DNA from 2 places in the Streptomyces sp. NPDC046197 genome. Region 1 is predicted to be linked to the other one. Evidence: riboswitches for the same ligand, from Rfam matches in the RefSeq annotation. Region 1 holds a riboswitch; the other holds the start of a gene.

Region 1 (7,769 bases):
CGGATGCTATGTTCGCAATCGAGGCGGGCTGGGACGGAGAGGTGCGCACATGGCCCGGCGACCGGCGGAACGGAAGATCTACGCCCGTGCGAAGCTGCGTCGGCCGCGCCGCGAGCACGGCATGAACCAGGTCGACATGGCCCGCGCACTCGGCATCTCCACCAGCTACGCCAACCAGATCGAGCAGAGCCAACGCCCACTGACGGCTCCCGTGCTGCTGCGTATCGCCGAGGTTTTCGGTGTCGACACGGAGTTCTTCTCCGAGGCCGACGAGGACCGGCTGGCCGCCGGTCTGCGGGCAGCGCTCGCCGATGAGGCGTGCGGAGTGCCGCTTCCGGTCGATGAGGACGTCTTCGCGGCCGCCCGGGACCATCCGAAGGTGGCGCGCGCCCTGGTCGCCCTGCACCGCCGTTACCGCGACGCCGCCGAACAGGCCGCCGCCCTCGCCGCCCCGCGCGCGTCGCACGGACCATCACCCGCGGTGGCTTCGGCCATCACGCCCCGCGCGCCGAGTTCGCGGTGGCGCTCGGCTGCGAGCTGCGGCACGCGCACCGGCTCGTCCACGCCGAGGGGGGCGCGCTGGACGAGCCACGGGGCGTGACGCCCATCGGCCTGGGCTGCCGGATCTGCGAGCGCCGCGACTGCGCCCAGCGGGCCCGGCCACCGGCCGGCGGACGGCTGGCCATCGCCCCGGACCGGCGTACGTACGTGCCGTACCCCGTGGAGACCCACACCCTTTGACACCGCCGACACCGACGACACCCACCGCAGGAGCAGCCACGTGACCAGCCGCGTGACCTTCGTCTCGCCCGCCACGAGCCCGTCGCTGCGGCAGGCCCGTTTCTACGGGGGCGACTCGATCGACGACGTCGGGGCGGCCCACGCCCGCTCGGCAGCGGGCTCTCTGCCCGCGCCCGCCCGTGTGTTGGTCGCCCCGAGCGTGCGCTGCCTTCAGACGGCTGAGGCGCTCGGCCTGGACGGCGTGGAGATACCGGAGCTCAAGGGGCTGGATGTGGGCCGATGGAGCGGGCGCACCCTCGAGGAGGTGGGAGCCGCCGAGCCGGAAGCAGTGGGACGCTGGCTCACCGACCCCGGCTGGGCAGCACACGGCGGGGAGTCGGTGCGGGACGTGTGCGAGCGGATCGGGGGCTGGCTGGACACCGCACAGGACACAGAAGGACGTACGGTCGCGGTGGTCGAGCCGGAGATCGTGCGGGCCGCGGTCGTTCATGTCCTGGGCCTGCCCGCGGCTGCCTTCTGGCGGCTCGACGTACCGCCGTTGACGGCCACGGAACTCAGCGGACGAACCGGACGCTGGAACCTACGGCTTGGCAGGCCCCTGGCCGTCTCGCCCGACGGCTGGACGCGTTGAGACGGCGCGGGCGCAGCAGTGCGGGAAGCCACGGGCGCCGTGGCTCGGAAGGCCGCGGGCGCCTCAACCCTTGCGGGTGAGCCCGAGGGCCACGCCCCGGTGACGTGGCGCGGTCCTCGGGTCCGTCATGCTGCGCCGAGGATGCGGGCAGGCCGAGGTCGAGCAGGACCACGTCGGACCGGCGCGCGGCCACCAGGCGTGGCGCGGTGTCCGCGTCGGGGCGCGAGAGGGCCCCTCGGACGGTTCCGAGGGGCCCTCTCGTGTTCCGGGACTGTTCAGTTCGGGGCGGGAACCGTCCCTCTGGACAGGGCCGTTGCCTGCTTGGGGTTCAGCTGCCGCTCGGCCAACTCGCCGAAGAGCAGGCCGAATCCGCCCCACAGGACGGCCTGGACGGCCAGGGCGGACAGGCGGAACCGCCACAGCAGGGTGGCCGGGAAGTCCTTCGGGACCTCGTTGACGGCCGGCAGGAAGGCGTAGGCCAGGCCGATCACGGCGGCGAAGGCGGCCACCGCGACCACCGTCGCCCACCAGGTGCCGAGGCCGGGCGCCAGGCGCTTGCCCAGGATCGTGGCAGCGACCGCGAGCAGCACGCTGAGCAGCATCATCAGGAAGTACAGGGCGGTCCGCTTGCCGATGGTGTCGGAGTTGCCGACCGACGGCGGATTGGCCGGGTACTTCAGGAAGGGGACGACGTACACGGCGAGCAGCGCGCAGCCCGAGAGCAGGAGTGCCGTGGCACGCGGGCTGAAGCGGCCGACCCGGCCCAGCGCGAAGCAGTACGCGAGCGCGGCGATGCCGCCGAAGGCGACCCCGTAGACCAGGACGCCGGTGGCGAGACCGGCGGTGGACTGCAGGGAGCGGGAGACGACCTCCATCTCGTGCTCGTGGGAGTGGGCTTCCTCGAAGCTGATCGCCTTGTCGACGTTCGGCTCACCGAGAAGGTAGGCGGCGATCAGGGCGAGCACGCCGGCCGCAAGGCCGGCGAGCATGCCCCGCACGAGGAGCTTCCTTACCGTTGGGGAGTTCATGGGCGTGCGGCGTCCCTCACGTCAGTGACAGGGGAAGCCGAGCAGATGACGGGCGTCATGCACCCACTCGTGGACGTCCGTGCCGTTGAACACGGAGGTGGCGCCCTGCTCGGCGCCGACGAAGTACAGCAGGACCAGCATCAGGATGCCGAAGAAGACCGCCCAGGGAGCTATCGCCTTCAGCGGCAGCTTGGCGGGGATGGCAGGAGTGGTGGCTGTCGGCTGGGCGACGGTCTGCGCCATGGCAGAACCTCCTCCGGGAGCTCGCGTCCCATCTCGGTGGTGCACAGGACGACGGCCACGGGTCTGACTCACGACATGCCTCGGCAGCATCTCGCATACAGTGGCGCGACCGTGCCGGTTTCCCACCGGCTTCCGTCTCGCCGTCGTCGATATCGGACCGACGGTACCGCGTCAGAGGTACCCGGCCAAGACCGCGTCACCTGACGTGATCTTCCTCTCGCACGGGGAAGGCGGCCGTTATCGCCCCGGACGGTCCTGGTTCGCGCGGGTGGCGCCGAAGTGGGTTTCGTGACTCCAGATGTGGGTGCACGACGGGCACTGCAGGTGGAGCAGGCTGCCCGTGTTGGAGAGCAGGTAACGCCAGTGCCTGGAGCAGGTGCTCCCCTGCTCGCACGTGGCGCACCCGCGGTGGTCGGCGCACCGGGGACAGTCCACCCAAGCGCGCCGCCCGATGTCGGCCTGCGGGTCAAGCGGCAGCATGACCGCCCCCTCCGCTCGGGAGCACTCCGGCCGCGACCAGTTCGTCGTACAGACGCTGCTGCTCCGGGCTGAGGCCGGAGTACAGCATCTCGTAGGCCTCCTCTTCTCCCCGGAGTGCCGCGACGGGGTCCCAGTCCGGGCCGAGAGCGGCCATGACATGGGTGCGCCGCAGCATTTCGTGTGCGTTCAGGTCGAGGGCGAAGTCGACCGGTGCGGAGCTGCCGGGTCGGTCCGCCGCGGGCCTGCTCGCTGCGGCGGGTTCGTCCGGTTCGCCGGGAAGGACGGGGCCATGGGAGGACATGCGATCGAACGTAGGTAGGCCTTCCCCCCTGCGGCAAGGGCAGGTGGGGGAAGTCACAGCAGGTCGGCGGCGCCGACGGGACCCGTGGGGGCCGGGGACGAGCGCCGCCACGGGGCCCGTCCCCGGCACTTCACCCCTTGGAGGTCAGGAACCGGTCGAGGGTCCTGGTCAGCTCGGCCGGCTTCTCCACGGGAAGTTCGTGACCGGCGTCGATGATGCGCACTTCGGCGTCCGGGTAGGCCTTCGCCAGGCGCAGCATCTGCTGCACCGGCAGCTGGATGTCGTGGTAGCCGTGCACGAGGAGGGTGGGCACCTCGATCTCGCCCACCCGGTCGAGGACGTCGAAGGCACGCATCGCGGAGTAGCACGTCATGACGACCTCGCGCGGGGTGGCCGCGGAGGCGCGGATGTACTGCCGGATCTCCTCGCGGGGGTGGCCGGGGGCGAAGGCGCGCTGGATGTTGGCGGCGACGAACAGCTTGAAGGGGACCCGGGTCGACACCGCCATCAGCAGGCCCCTGCCCCGGCTGTAGGTCATCCGGCCGATGGAGTTCACCAGCACCAGCCGCTCGACTCGATCGGGGTGGTCGAGGGCGATCGTCTGCGCGATCATCCCGCCCATGGAGTGGCCGATCAGGACACACCGGTCGACCTTGAGGTGGTCCAGCAGGGTCACCACGTCGCGGGCCGGCTCCGCGATCGTCCGGGACCCCGCTCCGCCGCTCTCCCCGTGCCCGCGCAGGTCGAGCCGGATGACCCGGCGCTCGACGGAGAAGTGCTCCATCTGGTGGTCCCAGCGGTGCCGGTCGGCCGTCCAGCCGTGGATGAACACCAGGGGCACGCCGTCGCCGTCGCGCGGGCCCTGGTCGTCGTACGTCAGCAGCGCGCCGTCGACTTCGAGCTGCGGCATGGGGCGCCTCCTGGGGTGCATTCGATTACTGACGAGTACGGTAGTCGGCCGCCCGGCTGTCGTCACCGCCGTTCGCCGAGGAAGTCGAGGATGTGTCCGAACACGTCGAGGGCGGCGCCCCGGCCCAGGAAGGTGTCCAGATGGCCGTAGCCGGGGATCTCGGTGTATGTCACGTCCAACTGCGGTTGCCGGTGGGCGAGGACCTCGTGGCAGAGCTTCTGGGAGTCGAGCCACAGCCCGTTCTCGCTGCCGGCGAGGAGCAGCACCGGGGTGTCGATGCGGCCGGCCGCGTCGAGCGCGTTGGGGGGCAGGGCCCGGTAGCGGTGGTCGGTGTCGTGCCAGCGGACCACGGTGCGGGCCAGCTCGATGCGCCGCAGGTGGGGCAGGATCCACAGCGGTGCGGGGCCGAGCAGGTCGGCCAGCCGGTCGTGGGTGGCTTGGGACAGGTGCTCGTGCACGAAGAGCGAGGCGCCCGTGCCCCAGGCGGAGTTGTGCAGGATCTGGCAGGTGGGGTCGGGGCAGGACGCCTTCCGTGCGGCCAGCGCGAACAACGGCGTGTACCTGGACCACAGGCCCACCTTGCGGAAGTCCACGGGGATGTGGTCGATCCGGGTCTTGAGCAGCTCCCCCGCGACCGACATGCGCAGCGAGGTCCGGCCCGCGAGCTTCGGCGTCAGGAACACCCCCTGGGACACCACGCCCGCCAGCCCGGGCACCAGCCCCGCCGCCATGCTCAGGGACAGGGTGAGCGAGCCGATGCAGTGGGCGACCACGAACAGCGGGCGGTCGCCGACGCGTTCGCGGATGTGGGCGACGGCGGCGGGAATGTCGTACAGGGCGACGTCGTCGTACGTGTATCGCCGCCCGGTCTCGTTGTACGGCAGCCGGCAGCTGCCCCGCCAGTCCAGCAGCCAGGGCTCGTAGCCCTCGTCGAGGAGGACGTCGACCAGGTTGCGGGTCTCGGGCAGCAGGAACATGTCGGCGGAGGCGGTGTGGCCGTGCAGGAGCAGCACGGCCGGGCGGCCGGTGTCGCCGGTGTGGATGCGGGTCAGGCCGAGGCGGAGCCCGTCGCCCGCCCGGAAGGGGATCTCCTCGACGGCGGCCGGGTCGAGACGGTGCTGGAGGGGGCGCAGGGCCGGGGTGGTCCTGACCCTGCGGAGCGCCGGCCTCGGGGCGCGGGAGTTCGCGGCTGGGAAGATCATCGGTGGTGCTCCGTGAGGGTCGGGGTGCGGCGAAGGTCGAGCAGGTCGGCCGCGGCCCGTGCGAAGGGGCCGAGCAGGCCGCGGCCCATCTCCAGGCCGAACCAGGCGAGCCAGGTCAGCTTGGCGGCGCGCTTCTCCCGGCTGGTCAGGCGCGGGTCCACCTTGATGCCGTCGATCTGGTCGCGGACGTAGGAGTCGGCGGGTACGACGACCTCGCCGGTGAGGCTCGCCGGTTCCCCGGCGCGGCCGATCTCGACGGTCAGTGCGCGGGTCTGCCGCCACAGGTCGCGCCGGGCGCGGGCGTGCTTGCGTCCCTCCAGCCACCAGTGGCCGCCGTCCGCGTCGCGCAACAGCAGCCGGTAGCACAGGAGTTGGTGGGCCAAACCGTGCTGCCGCGGGATGCCCTCCTCGGGCCGGATCCAGACGTCGCCGCGCTCGACGGTCAGCGGCTCGGGGTGGACCGCCGCGCAGGAGACCTCGCCCGTGACGTCCACCCGGCGTTCCTTCATCAGTTGGTACATGCTCGCGATGGAGAGGGTGAGCGCCATCGAGCAGGGCGTGTCGGCGGGGGCGCCGGCCGGGCCGACCGCGCCCTCGGTCGTCTCGGCGAACCACAGGTACGGCTGGTCGTCCTTGTGCGGCAGCCGGGCGAGGCCGTCCTGGGCGAGCCGCTCGAACGTCTTCAGCTGAGCCCGCGCGTCGTAGCGGGCCGCGGGCGGCAGACCGAGCGCCGCGACGAGCGCGGCGGTGCGTTCGCCGGTGGCGGCCGGGCCCTTGAGGGTGGCCTCGCAGAGCTTGACGGCCGTGGGGCTCTGCAGCACGCGGCTCAGGAAGGCCAGTTCGGGCACCGGTTCGGCCTCCAGTCGGGCCAGCGCGTCGGTCCGCCACTCGTCCCAGTCCTGCACGCGCACGTGCATGCCACCGAGCGCCATGTCGCGTACGACGTCGTCGAGTGTGTTGGGCACACCGGTGAGGTTGTAGTCGAAGCCCCAGGCGTCCGGTTCGCAGATCGCGGCGACGGCGACGCGGCTGACCCAGTCGACGGGCGCCGCGTTGAGGCAGTGGAAGGCGGGGACGGTGCGGAAGCGGCCGAACGCGGAGATGAGGCCGCTGCTGAGGTCCTGGGGGTTGTAGGCGCCGGTTCCGGTGTGGCCGCCGATGCCGCCCGGGCGCAGCGCGGTGACCACCAGGCCGTGGTCCCTGGCCCGGCGCAGGGCGACTTCCGCCGTCCACTTCGACTGGTCGTAGCCCGAGATGAGCCGGTCGGCATGGGCGAGCGGGTCGTCCTCGCCCATGGAGGTGATGCCGATCTCGTTGAAGACGGCGATCGAGGAGATGTGGTGCAGCGGTTTGGGCCTGCCGGTGGCCGCGAGTTCGGCCAGGGTGAGTGCGCCGAGGACGTTGCTGCCCCGCAGCGAGTGGTAGCCGCGCAGGAAGTCCACGGCCGCGGCCACGCCCACGACGCTGTCCAGTTCGTGGGCGAGGGTGTGCCACTGCTCGTCGGTCAGGCCGAGCCGCGGCTGCCGGATGTCGCCGGGCAGGACGGTCACGCGCCTGCGCACTTCCGAGGACCAGGGCAGGCGGTAGCTCTGCAGCGCCTCGCCGAGCCGGGCGACGGCCGCCTTCTCGTCGGCCGCGCGGACCAGGCAGTACACGTGGGCGTCGCTGTGCCGCAGCAGATCGAGCAGCATGTGGCTGCCGAGGAACCCGGTGGCGCCGGTCAGCAGGATGCGGCGGGGCGGCAGCGGCTCGGGCAGGTCGGTGAACGGCAGGCGGTCGGCGAGCGAGAGGTCGGCCAGGATCTGGTCGAGGTCCTCTCGGCGGGCCCTGGAGTACGGGGCCTCGGCGGACCCGGGGAGGAGATCGGCCGGCACCGCCTCAGCGGTGCGCGGGGACGGGCCGGGCAGGGGGCCGGGAGGGGATGTGGTGGTGCCCGGGTTCGCTTCGGCGCCCGCTGTTGCCGGCAGGCAACGCCGGGCCAGGCTGATCGGCCGTGCGTCGGCGAACACCTCGTCCAGTTCCAGGGCGATGCCCAGCTCGGCTTCCAGTTGCGCCACCAGTTCCACGGCGTGCACGGAGGTGCCTCCGGCGTCGAAGAAGTCGGTGTCGGACGACAGGTGTCCGCCGGGCAGGTAGCGGCCCGCGGCGGCCGCGATGGTGGCGGCCAGGCCGTCGACGTCCCGGGCAGTGGTCGAGGCGGCACCGGAGTCCGTCGCCGTCGCCGACGCCATCA
Region 2 (7,769 bases), on a different contig from region 1:
GAGGCACGCAGCACGGCCAGCACGAGGTTCACGCGCGGCTCGCCGACCGGGCCGCCGCCGAGGATGTGCAGTCCGTCGCGGATCTGCACGTCCTTGATCTCGCACAGATAACCGTCGATGTGCATGACGAACTCGTCGAACTCGTCGTCGTCCGGCTGCTCGTCCACATGGAGGTCGTGGTGCAGCTCGGCGGCCTTGACCAGCGTCCAGATCTGGGCGCGCACCGCCGGGGCCTTCGCCGGGTCCAGGTCCGAGACGAGCGCGTACTCGTCCAGGAGCTGCTCCAGTTTCGCCAGGTCGCCGTAGGTGTCGGCACGCGCCATCGGCGGTACGAGGTGGTCGACGACCGTGGCGTGGCCGCGTCGCTTGGCCTGGGTTCCCTCGCCGGGGTCGTTGACGATGAAGGGGTAGATCAGTGGCAGGTCGCCGAGGACGGCGTCCGGGGCGCACCCCCGGCCGAGTCCGAGCCCCTTGCCGGGCAGCCACTCCATCGTGCCGTGCTTGCCCATGTGGACGATCGCGTCGGCGCCGAAGCCCCCCTGCGATGTCGCGGCCTCCAGCCAGCGGTAGGCCGCCATGTAGTGGTGCGACGGCGGCATGTCGGGGTCGTGGTAGATCGCGATCGGGTTCTCGCCGAAGCCGCGTGGCGGCTGGATCATGACCACGACGTTCCCGAACCGGAGGGAGGCCAGCACGATGTCGTCCCCGTCGACGTACAGGCCGCCCGGCGGCTCGCCCCACGCCTCCAGCATCGCCTCACGCAGCCCGGGGTCGAGCTCGTCGAACCACGCCCGGTAGTCGGCCAGCGGCACGCGCGCGGGCGCGGCGGCCAGCTGTTCCTCCGTGAGCCACTCGACGTCGTGGCCGCCGGCCTCGATGAGCCGGTGGATCAACTCGTCGCCGTTGTCCGGGTACTCGGTGAGGGAGTACCCCGCCTCCCGCAGCGCGTCCAGCACGCGTACCGCCGAGGCGGGCGTGTCGAGGCCGACCGCGTTGCCGACCCGCGAGTGCTTGGTCGGGTAGGCGGTGAAGACCAGCGCGACCTTCTTGTCCGCGTTGTCCCTGTGCTTCAACCGCGCGTGCCGTAGGGCGATTCCGGCGACCCGCCCGGCCCGCTCGGGGTCGGCGACGTAGACCGGCACGTCGGCCCCCCCGTCGGCGACCTGCTCCTTGAAGGAGAACGGCACGGTGATCAGGCGGCCGTCGAACTCGGGGATGGCGACCTGCATGGCCGCGTCCATGGGGGAGAGGGCGGCGTCGGACTCGTTCCAGGCGGCGCGCGAGGAGGTCAGGCACAGCCCCTGCAGGACGGGGATGTCGAGGTCGGCGAGGGCCCCGATGTCCCAGGACTCCTCGTCGCCGCCCGCCGACGCCTGCGAGGCGTGCGTGCCGCCGGCCGCCAGGACCGTGGCGACCAGGGCGTCGGCCCGGCCCAGGATCTCGTACAGCCCCGCCGGCGCACCGCGCAGCGAACCGCAGTACACCGCGAGGGCGTTGGCGCCGCGTGCCTCGATGGCGTCGCACAGGGTGTCCACGAAGGCGGTGTTGCCGCTCAGTTCGTGGGCGCGGTAGAAGAGCACGCCGACCGTGGGACGGCCCTCGACCAGCGCCCGCTCGCCGTGGACGCCGTACTCGGGCATCTTCCGCGGCTCGTCGAACCCCTCGCCGGTCAGCAGCACGGTGTCGGACAGGAACCGGGCGAGTTCGGTGAGGTTGGCGGGGCCGCCCTCGACCAGGTACTTCAGGGCCTCGGCGACCACACCGGCGGGCACGGACGACTCGGCCATCAACTCCGCGTCCGGGACGGACTCCCCGCCGAGCAGAACGGTCGGGACGCCCGAGGCCCGCAGCGCGGCCAGCCCGTCCTCCCAGGCACGCTTGCCGCCCAGCAGCCGTACGACGGCGATGTCCGCGCCCTCGATCAGCGCCGGCAGCTCCCCGGCCACGTCCACGCGGGTCGGGTTGCCGATCCGGTAGGACGCGCCGGAGGCACGGGCCGCCAGCAGATCGGTGTCGGCGGTCGACAACAACAACACTGTGCTCATGCGGGCGCTCCCGGTGGGATGAAGGGCAGTCCTTGCGGCGCGCCCGACTCGATGAGCCGCCACAGCGCGTCCGTGTCCGCGTGCTGTTCGATCAGGTCGCCGAGCCGGTCGAGCTGTTCCTCGCGCAGCGCGGCGAACGACGTGTCGGGGGCCGGTACGAAGCGGCGGCCCGCGGCGGCCGCCACCTCGCGCAGGAAGGCCCGCCGGAACCCGTCCGACTCCAGGGAGCCGTGCCAGTGCGTGCCCCAGGTCTGGCCGACCCGGCAGCCGTCCAGGAAGGCTTCGCCGCCCAGGACGTCGGCGACTCCGTGGTGGATCTCGTAGCCCTCGACACGCTCCCCGAGGGCCTCGCCGACCGGCCGGGCGAGGGTCTTCTCACGGGCGAACCGCACCCGCACGGGAAGCACCCCGAGCCCGTCCACCTGCCCCCGGCGGCTCTCGACCTCGTCCTCGATGTGCTCGCCGAGGATCTGGAAGCCGCCGCAGACGCCGAGGACGGGCCGCCCCTCGGCGGCGCGCCGTTCGATCGCCGCCGCGAGACCACGCTCGCGCAGCCACTCCAGGGCGCGGACCGTGCCCCGGGTTCCGGGGACCACCACGAGGTCGGCGTCGGCCAGCTCCTCGGGCCGGTCCACGAACCGCACCACGACGCCCGGTTCGGCGGCCAGCGCGTCCACGTCGGTGAAATTGGACATGAGGGGTATCGCGCAGACCGCGACCCGCAGCACGTCCGCACCGACCGCGGGAGCCACCACGGACTCCCGCACCGATCCCCGCAGGGACACCCGCAGCCCGTCCTCCTCGTCGATGCCGAGGCCGTGCCGGAAGGGCAGCACGCCGTAGGTGCGCCGCCCGGTGAGACCGCGCAGCATGTCCAGACCCGGCTCCAGCAGGCTCACGTCACCACGGAACTTGTTGACCAGGAACCCGGCGACGAGTTCCTGGTCCTCGCGGGACAGCAGGGCGACGGTGCCGAAGAACGAGGCGAAGACGCCGCCGCGGTCGATGTCACCGACGACGAGCACGGGAAGCCTCGCGTTGCGGGCGATGCCCATGTTCACGATGTCGGTCCGCCGCAGATTGATCTCGGCAGGACTGCCGGCCCCCTCACAGATCACCGCGTCATACCTGCCCCGCAACTCCGTGAGACAGTCCAGCACGGTGCCGAGCAGCCGCTGCTGCCGCCCGCCGTGGTACCCGCGCGCGCTCAGTTCTCCGACCGGCCTGCCCAGCAGCACCACCTGGCTGCTCTGTTCGCCGCCCGGCTTGAGCAGCACGGGGTTCATCAGCGCGGTGGGCTCGATGCGGCACGCCTGGGCCTGCATGGCCTGCGCGCGTCCGATCTCGGCGCCCTCACGGGTGACGAACGAGTTGAGGGACATGTTCTGCGCCTTGAAGGGCGCGACCTTGACCCCCTGCCGTACCAGCCACCGGCAGATCCCGGCGGTGACGACGCTCTTGCCGGCGTCGGAGGTGGTGCCGGCGACGAGCAGACCACCGCTCATGACGTGCGTCCCTTCGCGAGGATCCGGCGGGCGGCCGCCCGCCCGGCCACACTGACGCCGAGCGCGAGCAGGCTCACCCGACGGGAGAGCCGTACCGCCCGCTCGATGTCACCGGTCCGCACGGCGCGTCCCCGGCCGTTGAGCACCGGCCGGTGCTCGACGCGCCCGCCGTACGACAGGGTTCCGCCCAGCCGCACCCCGAGCGCGCCCGCGAAGGAGGCTTCCACGGGCCCGGCGTTGGGGCTCGGGTGCCGGACGGCGTCGGCCCGCCAGGCGCGCGCGGCGCCCCGCGGGTCCGGACCCGCGGCGGCCGCCAGTACGGCGGTCAGGCGCGCCCCCGGCCACCCGGCGAGGTCGTCGAGCCGCGCCGAGGCCCAGCCGTAGCGGCGGTACTTCGGCGACTTGTGCCCGACCATGGCGTCGAGGGTGTTGACCGCCCGGAAACCGAGCAGCCCGGGCACGCCGCCCACGGCTCCCCACACCAGGGCGCCGACCACCGCGTCCGAGGTGTTCTCGGCGACGGACTCCACCACGGCCCGGGCGATGCCGTCCGCGTCCAGGGCCTGGGGGTCCCGTCCGCACAGATGCGGGAGCCGGGCCCGGGCCGCCTCGACGTCCCCCGCCTCCAGTGCCCGCCCGATGCTCCGCGCCTCCCGGGCGAGCGAAGTCCCCCCGACGACGGCCCAGGTGGCGGTCGCGGTCAGGGCGGCTGAGGCGGTCCGGGAGGGACGCAGGGCGGACGCGGCGAGCGCCGCCAGGGAGACGGTGCCCCCCACGCACACGGCGGTGTGCAGGGCGCCCCACCCCCGGTGGTCCCGCCACAGCACGCGTTCCACGGCACCCGCGGCCCGCCCGAACACGGCGACCGGATGTCCGCGGCGCGGGTCGCCGAGGAGCAGGTCACCGAGAAGGCCGGCGGCGGCGCCGTACGCGAAGTCGCGATCGGCACCCATCGGTTCAGCCGATGGCCGGGGCAGTCACTGGCCGGGTAGTGAACCTGGATCGGCAGCCGCGCATGGCGATATGTCCTCACTCAGGGTGTCCGCGCCCTGGTTCGACGAGACCGGCGGTGAGAGTTCCTGGCTCCCGGGAAATTCCTTCCCCGGTCACAGTGGCGGGACCGCGCCGGATTCACACCGGCTTCCTCTTCTGCCGCCGTAGTTGGCCCGGGCAGTCCACCACGGCGCGCGAACACCCGTCAACTTGCTGCTGACCTGGGAAGGGAGACTGAGATGAGGCCCACACCAGGGCACGAAGCCGCCCTGCCCGGAGCGCCGACGAGGCGCTCCGGGCAGGGCGGACGACGAGTGTGCAGCCGTCAGGCCTTCGCCATGATGAGGTAGATGCCGTACGCCACCGCGGCCGCGCAGGTGGCGAAGCAGACGTAGGCGCCGGTGAGCGCGAGCGCCCCGCCGCCGTTGGCCTGGGTGACGGCCCGCTCGCGGCGGGACAGGCCCGCGATGCCGAGCGTGAACAGGGCCACGAGGCCCACGGTGACGGCGAGGCTGACGCCGAAGACGGAGCCGAGGGCTGCCCAGTCGATCTTCATGGTGCTTCTCTTCCTTCTGCCTGGGACGCGGGCTCAGACGGCGGCGGGCGGGGCCGCCGACTCGGCGGCGGGCGCGGGGGCCGGGGCGGGGATCGTGGCCGCGAGGTCCTCGGCCGCCGGGGCCGAGGCACCGGCGCTCACCGAACCCGCCGGGGGCGGGGTCACGGCGGCGATCGCGGTGGTGACCACGCCGGCCGGCTCCTCGGTGTCGTTGACGTTGGTGTGGTCGACGACCTGGCGGCGCGAGACCCTCCAGATCGCCGCGCTCGCCGCCACCAGGAAGACCGCGACGATCGCGGTGCCCCAGTCGCCGAGGCCGGTCACGGCCTCCGCACCGGCGCCGACCAGGGCGGCGGCCGGCAGCGTGAGCACCCAGGCGACGGCCATGCGGGTGGCGGTCGACCAGCGGACCACACCGCCCTTGCGGCCCAGGCCCGCGCCCATCACCGAGCCGGAGACGACGTGCGTGGTGGAGAGGGAGAAGCCGAGGTGGGAGGAGGCCAGGATGGCCGTGGCCGCACTCGTCTGGGCGGCGAAGCCCTGCTGCGGCTGAAGGTCGGTCAGGCCCGTGCCCATGGTGCGGATGATGCGCCAGCCGCCGATGTAGGTGCCGAGCGCGATGGCGAGGCCCGCGGCGAGGATGACCCAGGTGGGAGGGTTGGAGCCGGGGGCGATGGCGCCGCCGGCGATCAGGGCGAGGGTGATGACGCCCATCGTCTTCTGCGCGTCGTTGGTGCCGTGGGCCAGCGAGACCAGGCCCGCGGAGGCGATCTGTCCGGCCCGGTGACCCTTCTCGGCCGCCTTGCCGTCGGACTTCCGGCCGGCGGTGTACGACAGCCGGGTCGCGACCATCGCGGCGACGCCCGCCACGACCGGGGCTGCGACCGCCGGGATCAGCACCTTGGTGACCAGCGCGTCGCCGTGCACCGCGCCGATGCCGGCCGAGGCGATGGTGGCGCCGATCAGGCCGCCCATGAGGGCGTGCGACGAGCTGGAGGGGAGCCCCACCAGCCAGGTCAGCAGGTTCCAGAGGATCGCGCCGACCAGGGCGGCGAAGATGACCTCGGGACGGATGCCGGTCTCGTCGACGAGACCCTTCGAGATCGTGTTGGCGACCTCCACGGAGAGGAAGGCGCCGACAAGGTTGAGTGCGGCGGACATGGCCACCGCGACCTTGGGCTTGAGCGCGCCAGTGGAGATGGTCGTGGCCATCGCATTGGCGGTGTCGTGGAAACCGTTCGTGAAATCGAACGCGAGTGCGGTTGCCACCACAATCGCGAGGATCAGCGAGAAGCTTTCCATTTACCCAGGCAATCTTTAGAAGTCGTTGGCCGGACGAACGTACGTAACCAGAGTGAACGGAAGGTGAACTGGGACGGTCTTGGGGGTGTCCTGAGGTGGGGTCGTCGTGCCGTGATGACCCGAAAGCCCGGTATTGCTGGGCTACGAGCCCCTTGCGAACCGTTTCAGCCGAGCCGGTGACCCGTTGAAGAGATTCTGGTCACCCGGAAGGAGGCCGCTGGTGTCGTACTGCCAGAACGTCCAGGACGACCACCCGGACGGCAGCGACCCGGTGTCCTGGGTGGAGTGGCGGGCGATCCACAGCGCGTGGTCGGCGGCGAAGGCGCTGCTGCCACCGGTGCACGTGTTCCACCAGTGGGTGGTGGTGTAGATCACCGGCAGGCGACGGGTCTCCCGCTGGACCTCGTCGCTGAAGGCCTTGATCCAGGCGACCATCCGCACCCTGCTCAGGCCGTAGCACTCCTGCTTCTCGTCGTACGGGTCGTACTCGATGTCGAGCGCGGGCGGCAGCGTCCAGCCGTCCGCCCGCCAGCCCCCGCCGTTGCGGACGAAGTACGCGGCCTGGGTGGCGCCCGAGGACTCGTTCGGCACGGCGAAGTGGTACGCCCCGCGGACCAGACCCGCGCTGCGCGCGCCGCCGTACTGCCGGCCGAAGTAGGGATTGCGGTAGGTGGTGGACTCGGTGGCCTTGACGTAGACGAACCGGGCGCCCTTCGCCCTGGCGCCGGGCCAGTCCACGTCCTTCTGGTGCGAGGAGACGTCGTGCCCCCTGGGCAGGCCCGTCGCCGAGGCCGGTAACGCGGTGAGCGCACTCGCCCCGGCGGTCAGTGCCGCCAGGGCCGCCGCGGCGATGCGGGCACGGCGGCGGGACGGTGCGTGATCACGGGCCATGCTTCCCCCGGGAATGGGGACGTGCGCGACGATCGGTCCAGACGGTAGTGGAAGATCATTCAATCCACGTGCATCCCTCGCCAAGTACCGGCACGAGGGATACACGGGGGGTATAGGCACATATGCACTCTTTTGGAGGGGTGGGTTCCGGCCCAAGATGCCCCGCCGTGACGACGGGCCGGGGCACCGGCTGGCAGGATCGCGGCATGGCTGAACAGCGGCGGGACCAGGGGGACGTGCGAGGCCCCGGGGAGGGCGGCCCGCAGGTGTCGGAGCCGCGGGGGAGCGGGGTGCGTCAGGAGGAGGCGAGCGCCTGGGCGACGCTGGTCGCGGCGGCCCGCCGCACGGTGTCGGACGGGCTGGTCGTCGGCACCTCGGGCAATGTGTCGGTGCGCGTCGGGGACATCGTGCTGGTCACACCGTCCGGCGTACCGTACGACCGGCTCGCACCGGACGACGTGACCGGCGTCGACCTCG

What was found. Region 1 has a riboswitch for cobalamin ahead of AB0A61_RS07920 (CbtB-domain containing protein). Riboswitches for the same ligand answer to the same signal wherever they lie in the genome.
Region 2: another riboswitch for cobalamin. It lies ahead of AB0A61_RS05435 (cobalamin biosynthesis protein); the one in region 1 lies ahead of AB0A61_RS07920 (CbtB-domain containing protein).

The regions. Positions count from the first base shown of each region.
Region 1 covers NZ_JBEYZY010000004.1:187,153-194,921, reverse strand. The annotation lists partial or broken gene AB0A61_RS07935 (short-chain fatty acyl-CoA regulator family protein) at 50-741, shown strand; gene AB0A61_RS07930 (histidine phosphatase family protein) at 782-1,372, shown strand; gene AB0A61_RS07925 (CbtA family protein) at 1,648-2,400, opposite strand; gene AB0A61_RS07920 (CbtB-domain containing protein) at 2,422-2,643, opposite strand; cobalamin riboswitch at 2,679-2,820, opposite strand; gene AB0A61_RS07915 (hypothetical protein) at 2,881-3,123, opposite strand; gene AB0A61_RS07910 (DUF6400 family protein) at 3,110-3,424, opposite strand; gene AB0A61_RS07905 (alpha/beta fold hydrolase) at 3,555-4,334, opposite strand; gene AB0A61_RS07900 (alpha/beta fold hydrolase) at 4,397-5,536, opposite strand; gene AB0A61_RS07895 (thioester reductase domain-containing protein) at 5,533-7,769, opposite strand, start outside.
Region 2 covers NZ_JBEYZY010000003.1:58,207-65,975, reverse strand. The annotation lists gene cobN (cobaltochelatase subunit CobN) at 1-2,045, opposite strand, end outside; gene AB0A61_RS05440 (cobyric acid synthase) at 2,042-3,550, opposite strand; gene AB0A61_RS05435 (cobalamin biosynthesis protein) at 3,547-4,503, opposite strand; cobalamin riboswitch at 4,603-4,746, opposite strand; gene AB0A61_RS05430 (hypothetical protein) at 4,869-5,099, opposite strand; gene AB0A61_RS05425 (inorganic phosphate transporter) at 5,133-6,401, opposite strand; gene AB0A61_RS05420 (lysozyme) at 6,543-7,292, opposite strand; gene AB0A61_RS05415 (class II aldolase/adducin family protein) at 7,499-7,769, shown strand, end outside.